DNA from 3 places in the Streptomyces sp. NPDC127190 genome. Region 1 is predicted to be linked to each of the others. Evidence: riboswitches for the same ligand, from Rfam matches in the RefSeq annotation. Region 1 holds a riboswitch; each other region holds the start of a gene.
The links. Region 1 has a riboswitch for cobalamin ahead of ACFVIU_RS09595 (HoxN/HupN/NixA family nickel/cobalt transporter). Riboswitches for the same ligand answer to the same signal wherever they lie in the genome.

Region 1 (5,441 bases):
CCAGGACCCCGGGCGGGGCGCCCGGCGTCCAGGTCAGTTCCTCGCCCTCCAGCAGCTTGCGGCGCAGCCGGAGGGCGGTGCGGTACAGCTCCAGCGTGCTGCCCTCCGTACCGGCCTGTGCCTCGACGGCGTACGACGCGAAGGACGGCGGCTGCGGCAGCCAGCCGGCGCCCGGCCCGAAGCCGTACGAGGGTCCGGTCGTCGTCCACGGCAGCGGCACCCGGCAGCCGTCGCGGCCCTTGCGGACATGGCCGGTCTGCTCCCAGATCGGGTCCTGGAGCACCTCGGCGGGCAGCTCGGCGACCTCCGGCAGGCCCAGTTCCTCGCCCTGGTAGAGGTAGGCCGCACCGGGCAGCGCCAGCATCAGCAGGGTCGCGGCGCGGGCCCGGCGCAGTCCGGCCGCCGGGTCGATCGCGGGCGCGGTGCCGCCGGACAGCAGCCAGGCGCCGGGGTCGGTGCCGGGCGGCAGCATGAGCCGGGAGGCGTGCCGGACCACGTCGTGGTTGGAGAGCACCCAGGTGGCGGCGGCCCCGGCCGCGCGGGCGGTGGCCAGCTCCTCGGTGATCACCCGGCGCAGCTCCCCGGCGTCCCACCGGGCCTCCAGGTACTCGAAGTTGAAGGCCTGGCCCAGCTCGTCCGGGCGCGCGTACCGGGCCCGGCGGGCGCCCGGCACCCAGGCCTCGGCGACGGCACAGCGCGGCGGGTGGTAGGCGTCGAAGACCTTGCGCCAGTCGCGGTAGATCTCGTGCACCTCGTCCCGGTCCCAGTAGGGGTGGGTGCCCGGCTCCACCCGCAGCAGGGCCTCCTCGCCGGTCGCGCCGATACCGCCGATGTCCCGCAGCGGTTCGGAGAGGTCCTTGGCGAGGCCGTGGGCGACGTCGACGCGGAAGCCGTCGACGCCCCGGTCGGCCCAGAACCGCAGGGTGGCCCGGAAGTCGGCGCGTACGTCCTCGTGCTCCCAGTTCAGATCGGGCTGCTCTGCGGCGAAGAGGTGCAGGTACCAGGCGCCGTCGGGCACCCGCCGCCAGGCGCTGCCGCCGAACACGGACTGCCAGTCGGAGGGCGGCAGTTCGCCGCGCTCGCCCCGGCCGGGCCGGAAGACGTACCGGTCGCGGGCCGGTGAGCCGGGCCCGGCCCGCAGCGCCTCCTGGAACCAGGGATGCAGATGCGAGGTGTGGTTCGGCACGATGTCCACGACGACCTTCAGCCCGAGCCGGTGCGCCTTCGCGACCAGGGCGTCGAAGTCGTCCAGGGTGCCGAGCCGGGGGTCGACGTCCCGGTGGTCGGCGACGTCGTAGCCGCCGTCGGCGAGTTCGGAGGGGTAGAAGGGGCTGAGCCACAGGGCGTCCGCGCCCAGCTCGGCGAGATGCTCCAGGCGCTCGGTGATGCCGCGCAGATCACCGAGGCCGTCACCGTCGGCGTCGGTGAAGCTGCGCGGATAGACCTGGTAGATGACGGCCTGCCGCCACCAGTCGGGGTTCCGGGAGGAGAGGTCCGGCGAGGACTCTGCCATACGGGCCATACGGGCTCCCTTTCGGAAGGACGACAGGAGAGAGCCTGTCCACATTGCCCGGAAAAGCAACCTTCAGCGGCGAGGTGCGCCGCGTTTCACTCCCCGCAGTGCTCCAACAAGCCCCGCACCCGCTGGTCCACCACCCGGTAGCGGACCACCCGCCCCTCCTTCTCCCCCGCCACCACGCCCGCCGCACGCAGCAGCCGCAGCGCCTGGGAGACCGCCGGGTCGTTCATGCCCGTGGCGACGGCCAGGTCCGAGACGGCGAGCGGCCCGGTGTGGTGCAGGGCCAGCAGCAGGGCGAGCCGGTTGGGATCGGCGAGCAGCGAGAAGCGGTCGGCCCAGGCGCGCAGACGGCCCGCGTCGCCGATGGCGGCGATCGCGTCGCACACCCGGTGGCCGTCGATGGTGCGACGGTCGGCGCGGTCGGCAGGCACGAGATGCATGCCCACATCCTCGCAGGCCGGTATGTGATCTTGAATACCTGCCCGGTTGTGCAGCTATGCAGGAGATGGTCGGGCCCCCTACGGTGGGCGGGCCGTGGTGCTCGGGAAGTCGATGAGAGATCGACGCGGCCCTCGCCACTGTGATCGGGGAGTTCCCGTCCCGTCCGGCATCCGCCGGGCCACTGGTCGTACGACCGGGAAGGCAGGGGCGACGAACGCACGACCCGTAAGCCAGGAGACCGGCCACGGCACTGATGAAGGATCCACGAGGTGCTGGAGCTGACCGTATGAACCTGCCCGGAACCACCCTGCCCGCGTCCGACAAGGCGGCCTTCCGCTGGCAGCGCGAGGACACGGTCAGGACGGCCGGACTGCTCGCGGTGATCGTCGCCCTGCACGTCGTCGCCTTCGGCATCCTCTTCCTGCTCGTCGCCCCCGGGCACTACAAGGTGGGCCGGGACGTCTTCGGCGTCGGTCTCGGCATCACCGCCTACACCCTCGGCATGCGGCACGCCTTCGACGCCGACCACATCGCCGCGATCGACAACACCACCCGCAAGCTGATGGCCGACGGCAAGCGGCCGGTGTCGGTGGGCTTCTGGTTCGCCCTCGGCCACTCCAGCGTGGTGGTGCTGCTGGCGCTGCTCATCGCCGGCGGCACCCGGTTGGCGGGCACGGTGACCAGCGAGAAGTCCACCACCCACCAGGTGCTCGGCTTCATGGGTACGACGGTCGCCGGCGCCTTCCTCTACCTGATCGCGGCCCTCAACCTGGTCGCCCTGCTGGGCATCCTGCGGGTCTTCCGGTCGATGCGCGCGGGCACCTTCGACGAGCGGGAGCTGGAACGGCAGCTGGACTCGCGCGGGTTCATGAACCGCTTCCTCGGCCGGCTGACCAGGTCCGTCTCCCGCCCCGGCCAGATGTACCCGGTGGGCTTCCTGTTCGGCCTCGGCTTCGAGACGGCCACCGAGGTCACGCTGATGGTGATGGCGGGCTCGGGCGCGGCCGCGGGCCTGCCCTGGTACGCGATCCTGTGCCTGCCGCTGCTCTTCACCGCCGGGATGTGCCTGTTCGACACGCTCGACGGCACGTTCATGAACTTCGCCTACCAGTGGGCGTTCTCGCACCCGGTCCGCAAGGTGTTCTACAACCTCACCATCACCGGGCTGTCCATCGCCGTCGCCTTCTTCATCGGCACGATCGAGCTGGTGGGCGTGGTCCACGACAAGCTGGACCTGCGCGACTCCGTCACCGGCTGGATCGCCGGGGTGAACCTGGACAGCGCCGGTTACGTCATCGTCGGCCTGTTCGTGGTGGTGTGGGCGGCGGCGCTGGCGTACTGGAGGTTCGCGCGGGTGGAGGAACGCTGGACGGCGCGCGCCTCCACCCTGTCCGACTAGGGCCCTCTTAAAAGGACGCCCTAGCGTTCGACCGTCTCCAGGTACAGCTTCACGAACCGGTCCACGTCGACGTCCAACGCCACGTCCACCAGGGCCTGTTCGCGGGCCTCACCGTGGATCTCGGACTCGCCCGGCCGGGGCCGGCGGTCCACGATGGTCTGGCCGCGGCCCGGGCCGGGGGCCAGGGAGACCTCCACCGGGAGGCGGCGGGTGACGATGCCCTGCGGGTCGGCGACCGCGCACACCGCGCCCGCGTCGCCGAGGCCGCCCGCCTCCTCCGCCTCCGGCTCCTCGCCCTGCGTGGTCGGCCGGTGCGCGAGCAGCTCGCCGGCCAGCCGGGTGCCGGGCTCGCTGCTGGCGCGCAGCCGGTGCACGTCCGGGGTGTCCACCACCACCCGCATGAAGACGTCCAGGCCGTACATGGTGATCGGTACCCCGGCGGTGAGCAGGATCGCCGCCGCCTCCGGGTCGTGCCAGACGTTGAACTCGGCGACCGGTGTGGCGTTCCCGGTGGCGACCGCCCCGCCCATGAACACGATCCGCTCGATGTTGCGGGTCACCTCGGGGTGGGTGCGCAGCAGCAGGGCGATGTTGGTGAGCGGCGCGGTGGGGATCAGGGTGACCGGGCGCGGGGAGGCCAGGATCTCCCGGCGCAGCAGCGTGATCGCGTCCACGTCGGCGGCGGTGCGGGACGGCGCGGGCAGGCCGAGGTCGCCCATGCCGTCGGCGCCGTGCACATGCTGCGCCGGCCGGGCGGGCTCCAGCAGCGGGCGCTCGGCACCCCGGCCCACCGGGATGTCCGGGGCGCCCGCCTGCTCCAGCACGGTGAGGGTGTTGCGGACCACGCCGTCGACGTCGGTGTTCCCGGCGACACAGGTCACCGCCCGCAGGTCCAGTCCCGGGTGGCGGACGGCGAACAGCAGGGCCAGGGCGTCGTCCACGCCGGTGTCGCAGTCGATGATCACGGGGATGGGCTGACCGGTCACAGCTGACTCCTTCGTCGTACCGACGTTCAAACCCTAGATCAGGTCCACAGCTCCGCGCCGCGCGCACGCACCCGCTCGCCGATCCGCCGCAGCAGCTCCGGCACCGGCAGCTCGCCCGGGCGCCGTCCGTCCCGCAGCCGTACGGCCGCCAGCCCGGCGTCCGCCTCCCGCGCGCCGATCACCGCCTGGTACGGCACCAGGCGCGCCGCCCGGATCCGGGCGCCCAGGGTGCCCTGCTCGGGCCCGGCCAGCTCGGCCCGCAGCCCGGCCTCCCGGGCCCGTGCGACCGCCTCCGCGGCCTGTGCCACCTGTTCCTCGGCGACCGGCAGCACCACCAGCTGCACCGGGGCCAGCCAGGCCGGGAAGGCCCCGCCGTGGGCCTCCACGAGATGGGCGACGGCCCGCTCCACGCTGCCGATGACGCTGCGGTGCACCATCACGGGCCGGTGCTTCGCGCCGTCCGCGCCGATGTAGTGCAGGTCGAAGCGGGCGGGCTGGTGGAAGTCGATCTGCACGGTGGACAGGGTGGACTCGCGGCCCGCCGAGGCGGCCTCCCCCTCGGCCTCCTCGTGCTCGATCCCGGCCTCGGCGAGCACCTCCCGCAGCATCCCGGTGGCCCGCCGCCACAGCTCGGGATCGGCGACGTACTTCCCGCCCGCCCCGGGCAGCGACAGCCGGTGGCGTACGGCACGGATGCCGAGGTCGGCGTAGGCGCGGGCGATCAGCCGCAGCGCGTCGCGGGCCTCCTGCACGGCCTGGTCCAGGGTGCAGAAGATGTGCGCGTCGTTCAGCTGGATGGCCCGGACCCGGGTCAGCCCGCCGAGCACACCGGACAGCTCGGCCCGGTACATGGGCCCCAACTCGGCGATGCGCAGTGGCAGTTCGCGGTAGCTGTGGGAGCGGGAGCGGTAGATCAGGGCGTGGTGGGGGCAGAGGCTGGGCCGCAGCACGACCTCGTCCTCGCCGACTTGCATGGGCGGGTACATGTCGGCGCTGTAGTGGTCCCAGTGCCCGGAGATCTCGTACAGCTCGCGTTTGCCGAGCACCGGCGAGTACACGTGCCGGTAGCCGGCGGCGCGCTCCGCGTCCCGGATGT
Region 2 (5,441 bases), on a different contig from region 1:
TTGATCAACGGGTCTTGACTGGTCCCTCTTGCCCGCTTGCCCGCCGGACGGCCCTCCCGTCCGCGACCCCGGGGAGACGCATGGCTGCTCGTGCACGCACTCTTCTCCGTCGCCGCGCCGGTGTCCTCGCGGCGGCCACGGCCGCGCTCGCCCTCGCCGGCACCGCGACCGCCTCGGCCGGACCGCCGAAGTGGGCCACGGCACTGCCCCAGGGCCACGACGTGTCGTCCCACCAGGAGCATGTGGACTGGCCCACGGCGCTCGACAAGGGCGCCCGGTTCGTCTACGTGAAGGCGACCGAGTCCACCGGCTACCGCAACCCCTACTTCGCCGAGCAGTACGACGGTGCGTACCGCTCGGGCCTGGTGCGCGGCGCGTACCACTTCGCCCGGCCGGACCGGTCCTCCGGCGCCCGGCAGGCCGAGTTCTTCGTGCACCACGGCGGCGACTGGCGGGCCGACGGCCGGACCCTGCCGCCCGCGCTCGACATCGAATACAACCCGTACGACCACAGGCATCCGTGCTACGGGCTGAGCAACCGGAGGATGGTGCACTGGATCCGGTCGTTCAGCGACGAGGTCGAGCAGGAGACCGGCCGCCCCCCGGTGATCTACACGACCGCCGAGTGGTGGCGGATGTGCACCGGCGACAGCGACGCCTTCGCCGCGCGGCACCCGCTGTGGATCGCCCGGCACGGCAGCTCGGGGCCGGGGGAACTGCCCGGCGGCTGGCAGGACTGGACGTTCTGGCAGTACGGCACCCGGGGCGGGCTGCCGGGTGACCAGAATCTCTTTCACGGCTCGGCGGCCCGGCTGCGTTCCTTCGCCCGGGGCTGGTAGCCAAGGGGCGACTGGGGTGAGCGGGGTCGAAGGCGGCAAACGGGACCCCACTCCCTCGATCAGGACACCGTCAGGCCCGTCTCAGTTCATCTTCCGTTCACCCAGGTTGCCTACGTTCATCCAGCCAACGACCTCGAACGATTGCCTGGGTAAATGGAAAGCTTCTCGCTGATCCTCGCGATTGTGGTGGTAACCGCTCTCGCGTTCGATTTCACGAACGGTTTCCACGACACCGCGAACGCGATGGCCACGACCATCTCGACAGGCGCACTCAAGCCCAAGCTCGCGGTGACCATGTCCGCCGTCCTCAACCTGGCCGGCGCCTTTCTCTCGGTGGAGGTCGCCAACACGATCTCCAAGGGTCTCGTCGACGAGACCGGCATCCGTCCCGAGGTCATCTTCGCCGCCCTGGTCGGCGCGATCCTCTGGAACCTGCTGACCTGGCTGGTGGGCCTCCCCTCCAGCTCCTCGCACGCCCTGATGGGCGGCCTGATCGGTGCCGCCGTGGCCTCCGCGGGCTTCGGCGCCGTGCACGGTGACGTCCTGGTCACCAAGGTGATCCTCCCGGCGGTCGCCGCCCCGGTCGTGGCGGGCCTCGCCTCGATGCTGGCGACCCGCTTCTCCTACGGCGTCGGCGGCGGCGACAGCCAGGCCACCCGCAAGGGCTACCGCGCCGGCCAGATCGCCTCCGCCGGTCTGGTCTCCCTCGCCCACGGCACCAACGACGCGCAGAAGACCATGGGCGTCATCACCCTCGCGCTGGTCGCGGGCGGCTCCCTCGCCCCCGGCTCCAACCCGCCGGTCTGGGTGATCCTCTCCGCGGGCCTGGCCATCGCGCTCGGCACCTACATCGGCGGCTGGCGCATCATCCGCACCATGGGCACGGGCCTGACCGAGCTGGAGCCGCGCCAGGGCTTCGCCGCGCAGACCAGCGCCGCCACCGCCATCCTGACCTCCTCGCACCTCGGCTTCTCCCTCTCCACCACGCATGTCGTCTCCGGCTCGGTGATGGGCGCGGGCCTCGGCCGCAAGGGCGGAGTGGTCCGCTGGTCCACCGCGACCCGGATGGCCGTGGCCTGGGTGCTGACCCTGCCGGCCGCCGCGCTGGTCGGCGCGGGTGCCGAGGCCGTCACGGAGCTGGGCGACTGGGGCACCGCCGCCGTCGCCGTCTTCCTGGTCGCCTCGAGCGCCGCCATCTGGAAGATCTCCCGCCGCGAGGTCGTCGACCACACCAACGTGGTCGAGGAGACCGGTGAGCCGGCCGGCGTGGTGACCACCGCCATCGCCGCCGTGACCCCGCCCCCGGCGGGCCAGATCACCGAGGACCTGACGGCCACCATCGCGTCCCCCGCCGCCGAGCCCACCCCGGTCGCCCCGGCGGTTCCGCCGGCCGCCACCGTCTGACCCGGTCACCCCGGTTACCGGTTACCGAAGGAAGCAACCCCATGAAGATCGACTGGGCGGCCATCGGCTCCGTCTTCGGCGTCAGCCTCGTGGTCACCGTGGGCCTGGTGGCCCTGTTCAGCCTCGGCATCAAGGGCCTGGCCCACCGCGAGCGGGCCACCGCGCAGGGCGACTCCGCCGCCCTCGCCGTCACCGGCGCCTACCTGAGCTTCGCGGCCTGCGCGGCGGCGGTGGCGTACGGGATCTACCTGATCGTCGCCAAGGCCTGACCGCGGACCTTCCGAAGGCTCCCCTCCCCGCACCGCGGAGGGGAGCCTTTTTCATGCCCTCTCCCGCCGTGTCTCCCGCTCCCCTCCCACCCCCCAATGTGGGGATCGGCACACTCTCCCCATGCAGGTCAACAGCGAGTTGACGGCCGTTCCGGGCGCGTGGTGGACTGCCCGGGCCAAGTACGGCGGCAGAAGAGGAAGCCGGTGCGAATCCGGCGCGGTCCCGCCACTGTCACCGGGGAAGAACACCCCGGGAGCCAGGAACTCTCACCGCCGAATCTCGTCGAACCAGGGCGCGGACACCCTGAGTGAGGACATAGATCGCCATGCCGGGCTGCCGATGGACAAGGCCGAGCACCAGGACCCGTACCGGGGCCGCTGCCGATCCGACGGCCGGCTGAGCCGATGGGTGCCGATCGCAGCTACGCGTACGGCGCCGCCGCCGGCCTTCTCGGGGACCTGCTCCTCGGCGATCCGCGCCGCGGCCATCCGGTCGCCGCGTTCGGACGGGCCGCCGCGGCCGTGGAAGGCGCGTTGTGGCACGACCACCGCGGCTGGGGCGCCCTGCACACCGTCGTGTGCGCCGGTGGCGCCGTCGCCCTCGGCACGGCGGCCGCACGCGCCGTACGCCCCTCCCGCGCCCTCTCCGTCGCACTGACCGCCGCCGCCACCTGGTCGGTCGTCGGCGGCACCTCGCTCGCCCGGGAAGCCCGCACCATCGGGCGCGCCCTGGAGCGCGGCGACGTCGAGGCGGCCCGCGCGCGGCTGCCGCACCTGTGCGGCCGGGACCCGCAGGCGCTGGACGCCGACGGGATAGCCCGGGCCGTGGTCGAGTCGGTCGCCGAGAACACCTCCGACGCCGTCGTGGGCGCCCTGGTCTGGGGCGCCGTGGCCGGCGTGCCCGGGCTGCTCGGGTTCCGGGCGGTCAACACCCTCGACGCGATGGTCGGTCACACGTCGCCCCGGTACCGGCGCTTCGGCTGGGCCTCCGCCCGCCTCGACGACGTGGCCGGCTGGCCCGGCGCCCGGCTGACCGCCGTACTCGCCGCCGCGGCCGGACCCGATCCGCGCGGTGCCCTGCGCGCCTGGCGGGCCGACGCCCACCGCCACCCGAGCCCCAACGCGGGCCCGGTGGAGGCGTCCTTCGCGGGCGCCCTCGGGGTCCGGCTGGGCGGCACCCTCTCCTACGGCGGCCGGGTCGAGCACCGGCCCGTGCTCAACGGCGGCGCGGGACGGGCGGTCCGGGTCACCGACATCGACCGGGCCGTACGGCTCTCCCGCCGGGTCGGCCTCCTCGCGCTCGGCGTCACGGCCGCCGCGCGCCTGATCGCGAAGGGACGCGGGAAGTGAACGGTGGTCTCCTCGTCGCCGGCACCACCTCCGACGCGGGCAAGAGCGTCGTGACGGCCGGAATCTGCCGGTGGCTGGTGCGCCAGGGCGTGAAGGTCGCGCCGTTCAAGGCGCAGAACATGTCCCTCAACTCCTTCGTCACCCGGGAGGGCGCGGAGATCGGACGGGCCCAGGCCATGCAGGCCCAGGCCTGCCGGACCGAACCGACCGCGCTGATGAACCCGGTGCTGCTGAAGCCGGGCGGCGAACAGAGCAGCCAGGTGGTGCTGATGGGCAAGCCCGTCGGCGAACTGAGCGCCCGCGGCTACCACGGCGGCCGGCAGCAGAAGCTGCTCGGCACGGTGCTGGACTGCCTGGCCGAGTTGCGGGGCACGTATGACGCGGTGATCTGTGAGGGGGCGGGCAGCCCGGCGGAGATCAACCTGCGCCGGACCGACATCGTGAACATGGGCATCGCCCGCAACGCGCGGCTGCCCGTGCTGGTGGTCGGGGACATCGACCGCGGGGGCGTCTTCGCCTCCTTCTTCGGCACGGTCGCCCTGCTGTCCCCCGAGGACCAGGAGCTGGTCGCCGGGTTCCTGGTCAACAAGTTCCGCGGGGACGTCTCCCTGCTGGAGCCCGGCCTGGACATGCTGCACGGCCTCACCGGGCGGCGCACGTACGGCGTGCTGCCCTTCCGGCACGGGCTCGGCATCGACGAGGAGGACGGGCTGCGGGTGTCCCTGCGGGGCACGGTCCGCGAGTCCACCGTCACTCCCCCGGTCGGCGCGGACGTGCTGCGGGTCGCCGTGTGCGCGATCCCGCTGATGTCCAACTTCACCGACGTGGACGCGCTGGCCGCCGAACCGGGTGTGGTGGTGCGGTTCGTGGACCGCCCCGAGGAGCTGGCCGACGCCGACCTCGTGGTGATCCCGGGCACCCGCGGCACCGTGCGCGCACTGGAGTGGCTGCGCGAGCGCGGGCTCGCCGACGCCCTCGTGCGCAGGGCCGCCGAGGAACGCCCGATCCTCGGCATCTGCGGCGGCTTCCAGATCCTCGGCGCGCACATCGAGGACGAGGTCGAGAGCCGCACGGGACAGGTGGACGGCCTCGGACTCCTGCCCGTACGGGTGCGGTTCGCCCGCGAGAAGACCCTCACCCGGCCCAGCGGTCACGCCCTGGGCGAGCCGGTCGAGGGGTACGAGATCCACCACGGGGTGGCCACCGTCGAGGGCGGCGAGCCCTTCCTGGACGGCTGCCGGGTCGGCCACACCTGGGGCACCCACTGGCACGGCTCGCTGGAGTCGGACGGCTTCCGGCGGGCCTTCCTGCGCGAGGTGGCCGGCGCCGCGGGCCGCCGCTTCGTGCCGGCCCCCGACACCTCCTTCGCCGCGCTGCGCGAGGAGCAGCTCGACCGGCTCGGCGACCTGATCGAACAGCACGCGGACACGGACGCGCTCTGGCGGCTCATCGAGTCGGGCGCGCCGCAAGGACTGCCTTTCATTCCACCGGGAGCGCCCGCATGAGCACAGTGTTGTTGTTGTCGACCGCCGACACGGATCTGCTGGCGGCCCGGGCCTCCGGCACCGGCTACCGCATC
Region 3 (5,441 bases), on a different contig from region 1:
GGCGCCGCGGAACTGCTGGATGGGCTCGGTCGCGGCAGCCGGGCCGACCTTGGCGAGGATGTACACCGCGAGGAAGACGCCGATGGCCTGCTTCAGCGCGCCGAGCACCACCCAGCCGGGGCCCGCCATGACGACGGCCGTCCACCAGGTGCGCCTGTTGCTCTCGGTCTTGGGCGGCATGAAGCGCAGGTAGTCGATCTGCTCGCCTATCTGGGCGATGAGCGAGAGGCAGACACCGGCGCCCAGCAGGACCGAGGCCGTGTTGACGCCGCCGTCGCCGTCCGTGCCGGTGTAGGCGAGGAAGCGGTCGACGGTGCCCGGGTCGGTGGCGATCAGGTAGACCAGCGGGCCGACCATCAGCAGCAGCCAGATAGGGGTGGTCCACACCTGGAGCTTGCTGAGCGCCTTCATGCCGTAGATCACCAGCGGGATGACCATGAGCGTGGAGACCAGGTAGCCCAGCCACAGGGGCAGCCCCAAGCCGAGTTTGAGACCCTGGGCCATGATCGAGCCTTCGAGGGCGAAGAAGATGAAGGTGAAGCTGGCGAAGATGACGCTGGTGAGGACCGAGCCGTAGTACCCGAAGCCCGAGCCGCGGGTGATGAGGTCGAGGTCGATGTTGTAGCGGGCGCCGTAATAGGCGAGCGGGAAGCCGGTGACGAAGATGACCACGGCAGCCACCGCGATGGCCACGAGCGCGTTGCCGGTGCCGTGCGCCAGGCCGATGCCGGCGCCGATGGAGAAGTCGGCCATGTAGGCGATGCCGCCCAGGGCGGTGGTCGCCACGACCATGGGGGTCCAACGGCGGTAACTGCGCGGAGCGAAACGGAGGGTGTAGTCCTCCAGTGTCTCCCTGACCGCCTGGTCGGCGGCGGCCTTCGGCGCGTCTGCCGTTTGCGTGCGTGACTCGGTGGTGCTCATGCCGCGCCTCCCGATGCTGCTGGTGCGGGTGCCTCTGTGGGAGGGAAAGCCCCGCTTGGCGTCATCGGCAGGACGGGGGAGCCGACGGACCGTCATGCGTACCGTTCGGCCGTCGTGTACACGACTCTGATCCCACGGCCGGTCACGCTAGAAAGCGGCTGTTACTGTCGGTGCTCGCCATCGTGAACGCGAAGTTTCCGAGAACTCACCTGCTGCCGCGCGGCGTTGGTCCAGCCCCGGTGACGCGACACCACTCCTCACGGGCCGGCCTCGCTCGATGAGATCATGACCGTGACAACAGGCGACCGGAGGGGTGTGCCATGCCGGAGACGCCGTCGGAAGCGACATCGGCCCAGGCCGTGCAGGTGGGCGAACCGGTGCCGTGCCGGGTCGTCGTGTGCCGGGACTGCTGCTGCGGGAGCCCCAAGGTGACCGGAGTGGATCACGCCGCGCAGACCGCGCGACTGCGGGCGGAGGTGCCGGTGCGCATCTCGGAGTGCCTCGACGTGTGCGATCAGGCCAACGTCATCGTCGTACAGCCATCTGCCGCGGGCCGTGCCGCCGGTGCCCGGCCGGTCTGGCTCGGGCTCGTCAACGACCCCGACGCGACCGAGGACATCGTCACCTGGGTCCGTGCCGGTGGTCCAGGCGTGGCGCCACTGCCGGACATCCTCGACCTGTACGCCTTCACCCCACCGCGGCGCACCGCGGCTCCCTGAACCGAGGCCCGTGGAACCCCTTTTCCCAGGAAGTCCGTTACGCCCCGCACCCGGTGCGAGAAGAAGATCACGCCAGGATGAGGCGGTCTTGGCCGTGCTCGTGGCACGCGGTACGGTCTGTCCGATATCGACGACGGCGAGACGGAAGCCGGTGGGAATCCGGCACGGTCGCGCCACTGTATGCCGGACACCGCGGGGTGTCCGGTGAGTCAGACCCGTGGCCGTCGTCCAGTGCACCACCGAGATGGGACGCGAACTCCCAGAGGAGGTTCTGCCATGGCGCAGACCGTCGCCCAGCCGACAGCCACCACTCCCGCCATCCCCGCCACGCTGCCGCTGAAGGCGATAGCTCCCTGGGCGGTCTTCTTCGGCATCCTGATGCTGGTCCTGCTGTACTTCGTCGGCGCCGAGCAGGGCGCCACCTCCGTGTTCAACGGCACGGACGTCCACGAGTGGGTGCACGACGCCCGCCACCTGCTGGGCTTCCCCTGCCACTGACGCGAGGGACGCCCCGACTCCCATGAACTCCGCAACGGTAAGAAACCTCCTCGTGCGGGGCATGCTCGCCGGCCTCGCGGCCGGCGTGCTCGCCCTCGTCGTCGCCTACCTCCTCGGTGAGCCGAACGTCGACAAGGCGATCAGCTTCGAGGCGGCACACTCCCACGAGCACGAGAGGGAGGTCGTCTCCCGCTCCCTGCAGTCCACGGCGGGCCTCGCCACCGGCGTCCTCGTGTACGGGGTCTCCTTCGGTGGCATCGCCGCGCTCGCCTACTGCTTCGCGCTCGGCCGTGTCGGCCGGTTCGGGCCGCGGGCGACCGCGCTGCTGCTGTCCGGCTGCGCGCTGCTCGCGGTGTACGTCGTCCCGTTCCTGAAGTACCCGGCCAATCCGCCGTCGGTCGGTGACCCCGACACCATCGGCCAGCGGACCACCCTGTACTTCCTGATGATGCTGCTCGGCGTCCTCCTCGCGGTCGCCGCCACCCTCCTGGGCAAGCGCCTGGCGCCCGGCCTGGGCACCTGGTGGGCGACGGTGGTCGCGGTGGCCGCCTTCGCCGTCGCCGTCGGCCTGGCCTACCAGTTCCTGCCCGCCATCAACGAGGTGCCGAGGGACTTCCCGGCCACCTTGCTGTGGCGGTTCCGGCTCTCGGCCCTGGCGATCCAGCTGAGCCTGTGGACAGGTTTCGGCCTGCTCTTCGGTGAACTGGCGCAGCGCCTGCTGAACCCCAAGCCGGCAACGGCCGCGAGCAGCCGCCCGGTTCCGGCCGCGCACTGATTCCTTCCGGACAACAGAGGGCCCTTCGGAACCATCCGAGGGCCCTCTGGCGTTCCCGGACACCGCCTGCGCTGCGAGTTGGCTGCGCTCCTGCGCCGACACCGGGATACGACGTCCTGAACCACGGTGCTGACGGCCGAGTGGGGATACCCGGCCGTCAGCGACCACGATCCCTCGGCATGCCCGGCGCCGGAGACCACCTTCGCCACGGCTGACCGCGCGCCGGCGCGCACCCGCCAGACGCCGCTGGTGACGGCGTTCACCGGATGGTGCAGGAGCGGCACACACACCGGGTCGGGCGTCCGCTGGCCGAAGACCACCCTCACCTCCCGGATGAGGGCCGAACTCGCGGTGCCGCGGGCGTGATACCGCGACGACGGGGCTGCACACCTACGGGCGTCTCAGTGATGCAGGGCGGCCGCGAGTGCCTCGGCCAGGGTCAGGGGCGGGCGGCCGATCAGGCGGTGCAAGTCGCCGGAGTCGGTGTACATCTCGCCGTGGCTCATGCCGCGGTCGGCGTCGGCGAGGACCTCCGCCAGCTCGGCGGGCAGGCCCGCGGCGGCCAGCGCCTGGGCGAAGTCGGTCACCGGGAGGTCGGCGTAGGCAACCTGCTTTCCGGCCGCGGCGGAGATCGCGGTGGCGAGCTCGGTGAGGGTGAAGGACGCGTCGCCGCCGAGCTCGTACACGGCGCCGGTGTGGCCGTCGGCGGTGAGGACGACCGCTGCGGCCTCCGCGTAGTCGGCGCGGGCCGCGGCGCTGATCCGCCCCTCGCCCGCGGCGCCGACGACGGCGCCGTTCTCCAGGATCTGCGGCAGTTGGCTGGTGTAGTTCTCCAGGTACCAGCTGTTGCGCAGCAGCACGCTGGGGATTCCGCGGTCCCGCAGATACTCCTCGGTCTCCCTGTGCGTGGCGCCGATGACGGTGGTGGCCGCGTCCGCGTGCGTCGTGCTCGTGTACGCCACCAGCGACACCCCTGCGGACACCGCGGCGTCGATCACGCGGCGGTGGTTGGCGACCCGCTCGCCCACGGGGACCGAGGCCGAGACCAGCAGCAGCCTGTCCGCCCCCGCGAATGCCTTCGCCAGGCCGTCGGTGTCCGCGAAGTCGGCGCGGCGTACCGTGATGCCTCGGTCGGCCAGGTCCTGGATCCTGCCGGTGTCCCGGCCGGTCGCGATGATGTCCCCGGCCGGGATCCCGCGCCGCAGCAGTGCCTCGACGGTGAGCCTGCCCAACTGGCCGGTGGCTCCGGTGACGACGATAGGCATGAGGGTCGTTCCTTCCTTCCGCGCGTGTCTCGCACGCCTGCCGTGGTCCGTCCGCGGCGGGATGGAACAAGACTGACCTGGACACTCTCTGCTGGGAAGTAGCCACTTCTTGGTAGGGTACTTACCCGACCGATAGCATCGAGGTGAGCCGTATGGCTGCGTCATTCGATCCGTACGAGCGCGGCTGCCCGTCGCGGGACCTGCTCGACCAGATCGGCAGCAAGTGGGCGGTCCTCGTGCTGGGCGAACTCGGCCGGAACGGAACCTCCCGGTTCGGCCAGCTCCGGCAGGCACTGGCGGGCGTGAGCGAGAAGATGCTCACCCAGACGCTGCGCACCCTCGAACGCGACGGGCTGGTCAGCCGTACCGTCTACCCGGAGGTGCCGCCGCACGTGGAGTACGAGCTGACCTCGCTCGGCCAGACGCTGCGGGAACCGCTGAAGGCGCTCACGGAGTGGTCGGTGCTGCACATCGAGGAAGTCATCACCGCCCGCGAGGAGTACGACGACCGCACGGGGCGCACCAGGTAATCGGCACCGACCGTCTTCGGGCGTCCACGTCAGTCCAGGCCGGGCGCGTAACAGCAGGTCAGGCACCGAGGTCCGGGGGAGTCGACGTAGTGGGTGACAGACGTGTGAGAGTGCCGGTGAGAGCTGCGCTCGACGGCAAGCGCGTCCTCGCGTCGAGTGCTCGGCAAATCCGGCCGCGGCTCTTGGCGACCAACAGTCATAGTCTTCGCCCCTGCAAAGTCGAACGCTCCGGGAGTTGTCTGAGTCGAGCCTGCCCCCGCCGAGGGGCGCAACGTGGTCACGCTCGTGCTGGCGGGCCAGCGCCGCCCGCTCGACGGCGGGCCCACCGTCCCCCGACCCAAGAACACCAACGCTCCCTTGGCCGGGGGAAGGACGCCCGCCGAAACGGAGCAGGATGATGTCGCCGGCGCCTCGCACTGCGCCCGGCATGACAAGCTGTGCTTCCCCCCGGAACCCAGGAGGTCACCATGACCGCAGAGCCCGTATCCACGGAAGGTTCGGAGCCGGCTGTCCCCGAGACGTCCCCTCTGGAGCCGGACAGTGACGGCAACTACGACCTCAAGCGCAAGTTCCGCGAAGCCCTGGCGCGCAAGCGCGGTGCGCAGGCGGATGCCGCTGATGTTGCCGCCAAGTCCGATGCATCGAAGGTGCGTTCTGCGCACGGCCCGGCTGCGAGCCAGCGGTCGTTCAGGCGCAAGAGCGGCGGCTGAGTCGCTGAGTCCGGCGATCCAAC

Region 2: linked by a shared signal. The riboswitch ahead of ACFVIU_RS16715 (cobalamin biosynthesis protein) and the one ahead of ACFVIU_RS09595 (HoxN/HupN/NixA family nickel/cobalt transporter) in region 1 are both predicted to bind cobalamin.
Region 3: linked by a shared signal. The riboswitch ahead of ACFVIU_RS28255 (CbtB-domain containing protein) and the one ahead of ACFVIU_RS09595 (HoxN/HupN/NixA family nickel/cobalt transporter) in region 1 are both predicted to bind cobalamin.

Annotation. Positions count from the first base shown of each region.
Region 1 is NZ_JBHXVE010000004.1:326,947-332,387, reverse strand. It holds gene ACFVIU_RS09605 (glycoside hydrolase family 13 protein) at 1-1,513, opposite strand, end outside; gene ACFVIU_RS09600 (ArsR/SmtB family transcription factor) at 1,609-1,959, opposite strand; cobalamin riboswitch at 2,038-2,222, shown strand; gene ACFVIU_RS09595 (HoxN/HupN/NixA family nickel/cobalt transporter) at 2,247-3,359, shown strand; gene ACFVIU_RS09590 (nucleoside hydrolase) at 3,380-4,345, opposite strand; partial or broken gene thrS (threonine--tRNA ligase) at 4,384-5,441, opposite strand, start outside.
Region 2 is NZ_JBHXVE010000009.1:183,186-188,626, reverse strand. It holds gene ACFVIU_RS16730 (lysozyme) at 81-839, shown strand; gene ACFVIU_RS16725 (anion permease) at 993-2,243, shown strand; gene ACFVIU_RS16720 (hypothetical protein) at 2,285-2,512, shown strand; cobalamin riboswitch at 2,659-2,802, shown strand; gene ACFVIU_RS16715 (cobalamin biosynthesis protein) at 2,918-3,862, shown strand; gene ACFVIU_RS16710 (cobyric acid synthase) at 3,859-5,367, shown strand; gene cobN (cobaltochelatase subunit CobN) at 5,364-5,441, shown strand, end outside.
Region 3 is NZ_JBHXVE010000021.1:47,803-53,243, reverse strand. It holds gene ACFVIU_RS28265 (purine-cytosine permease family protein) at 1-921, opposite strand, end outside; gene ACFVIU_RS28260 ((2Fe-2S) ferredoxin domain-containing protein) at 1,242-1,640, shown strand; cobalamin riboswitch at 1,738-1,880, shown strand; gene ACFVIU_RS28255 (CbtB-domain containing protein) at 1,917-2,138, shown strand; gene ACFVIU_RS28250 (CbtA family protein) at 2,161-2,913, shown strand; gene ACFVIU_RS28245 (hypothetical protein) at 3,040-3,279, shown strand; gene ACFVIU_RS28240 (SDR family oxidoreductase) at 3,315-4,178, opposite strand; gene ACFVIU_RS28235 (winged helix-turn-helix transcriptional regulator) at 4,331-4,708, shown strand; gene ACFVIU_RS28230 (DUF5302 family protein) at 5,176-5,418, shown strand.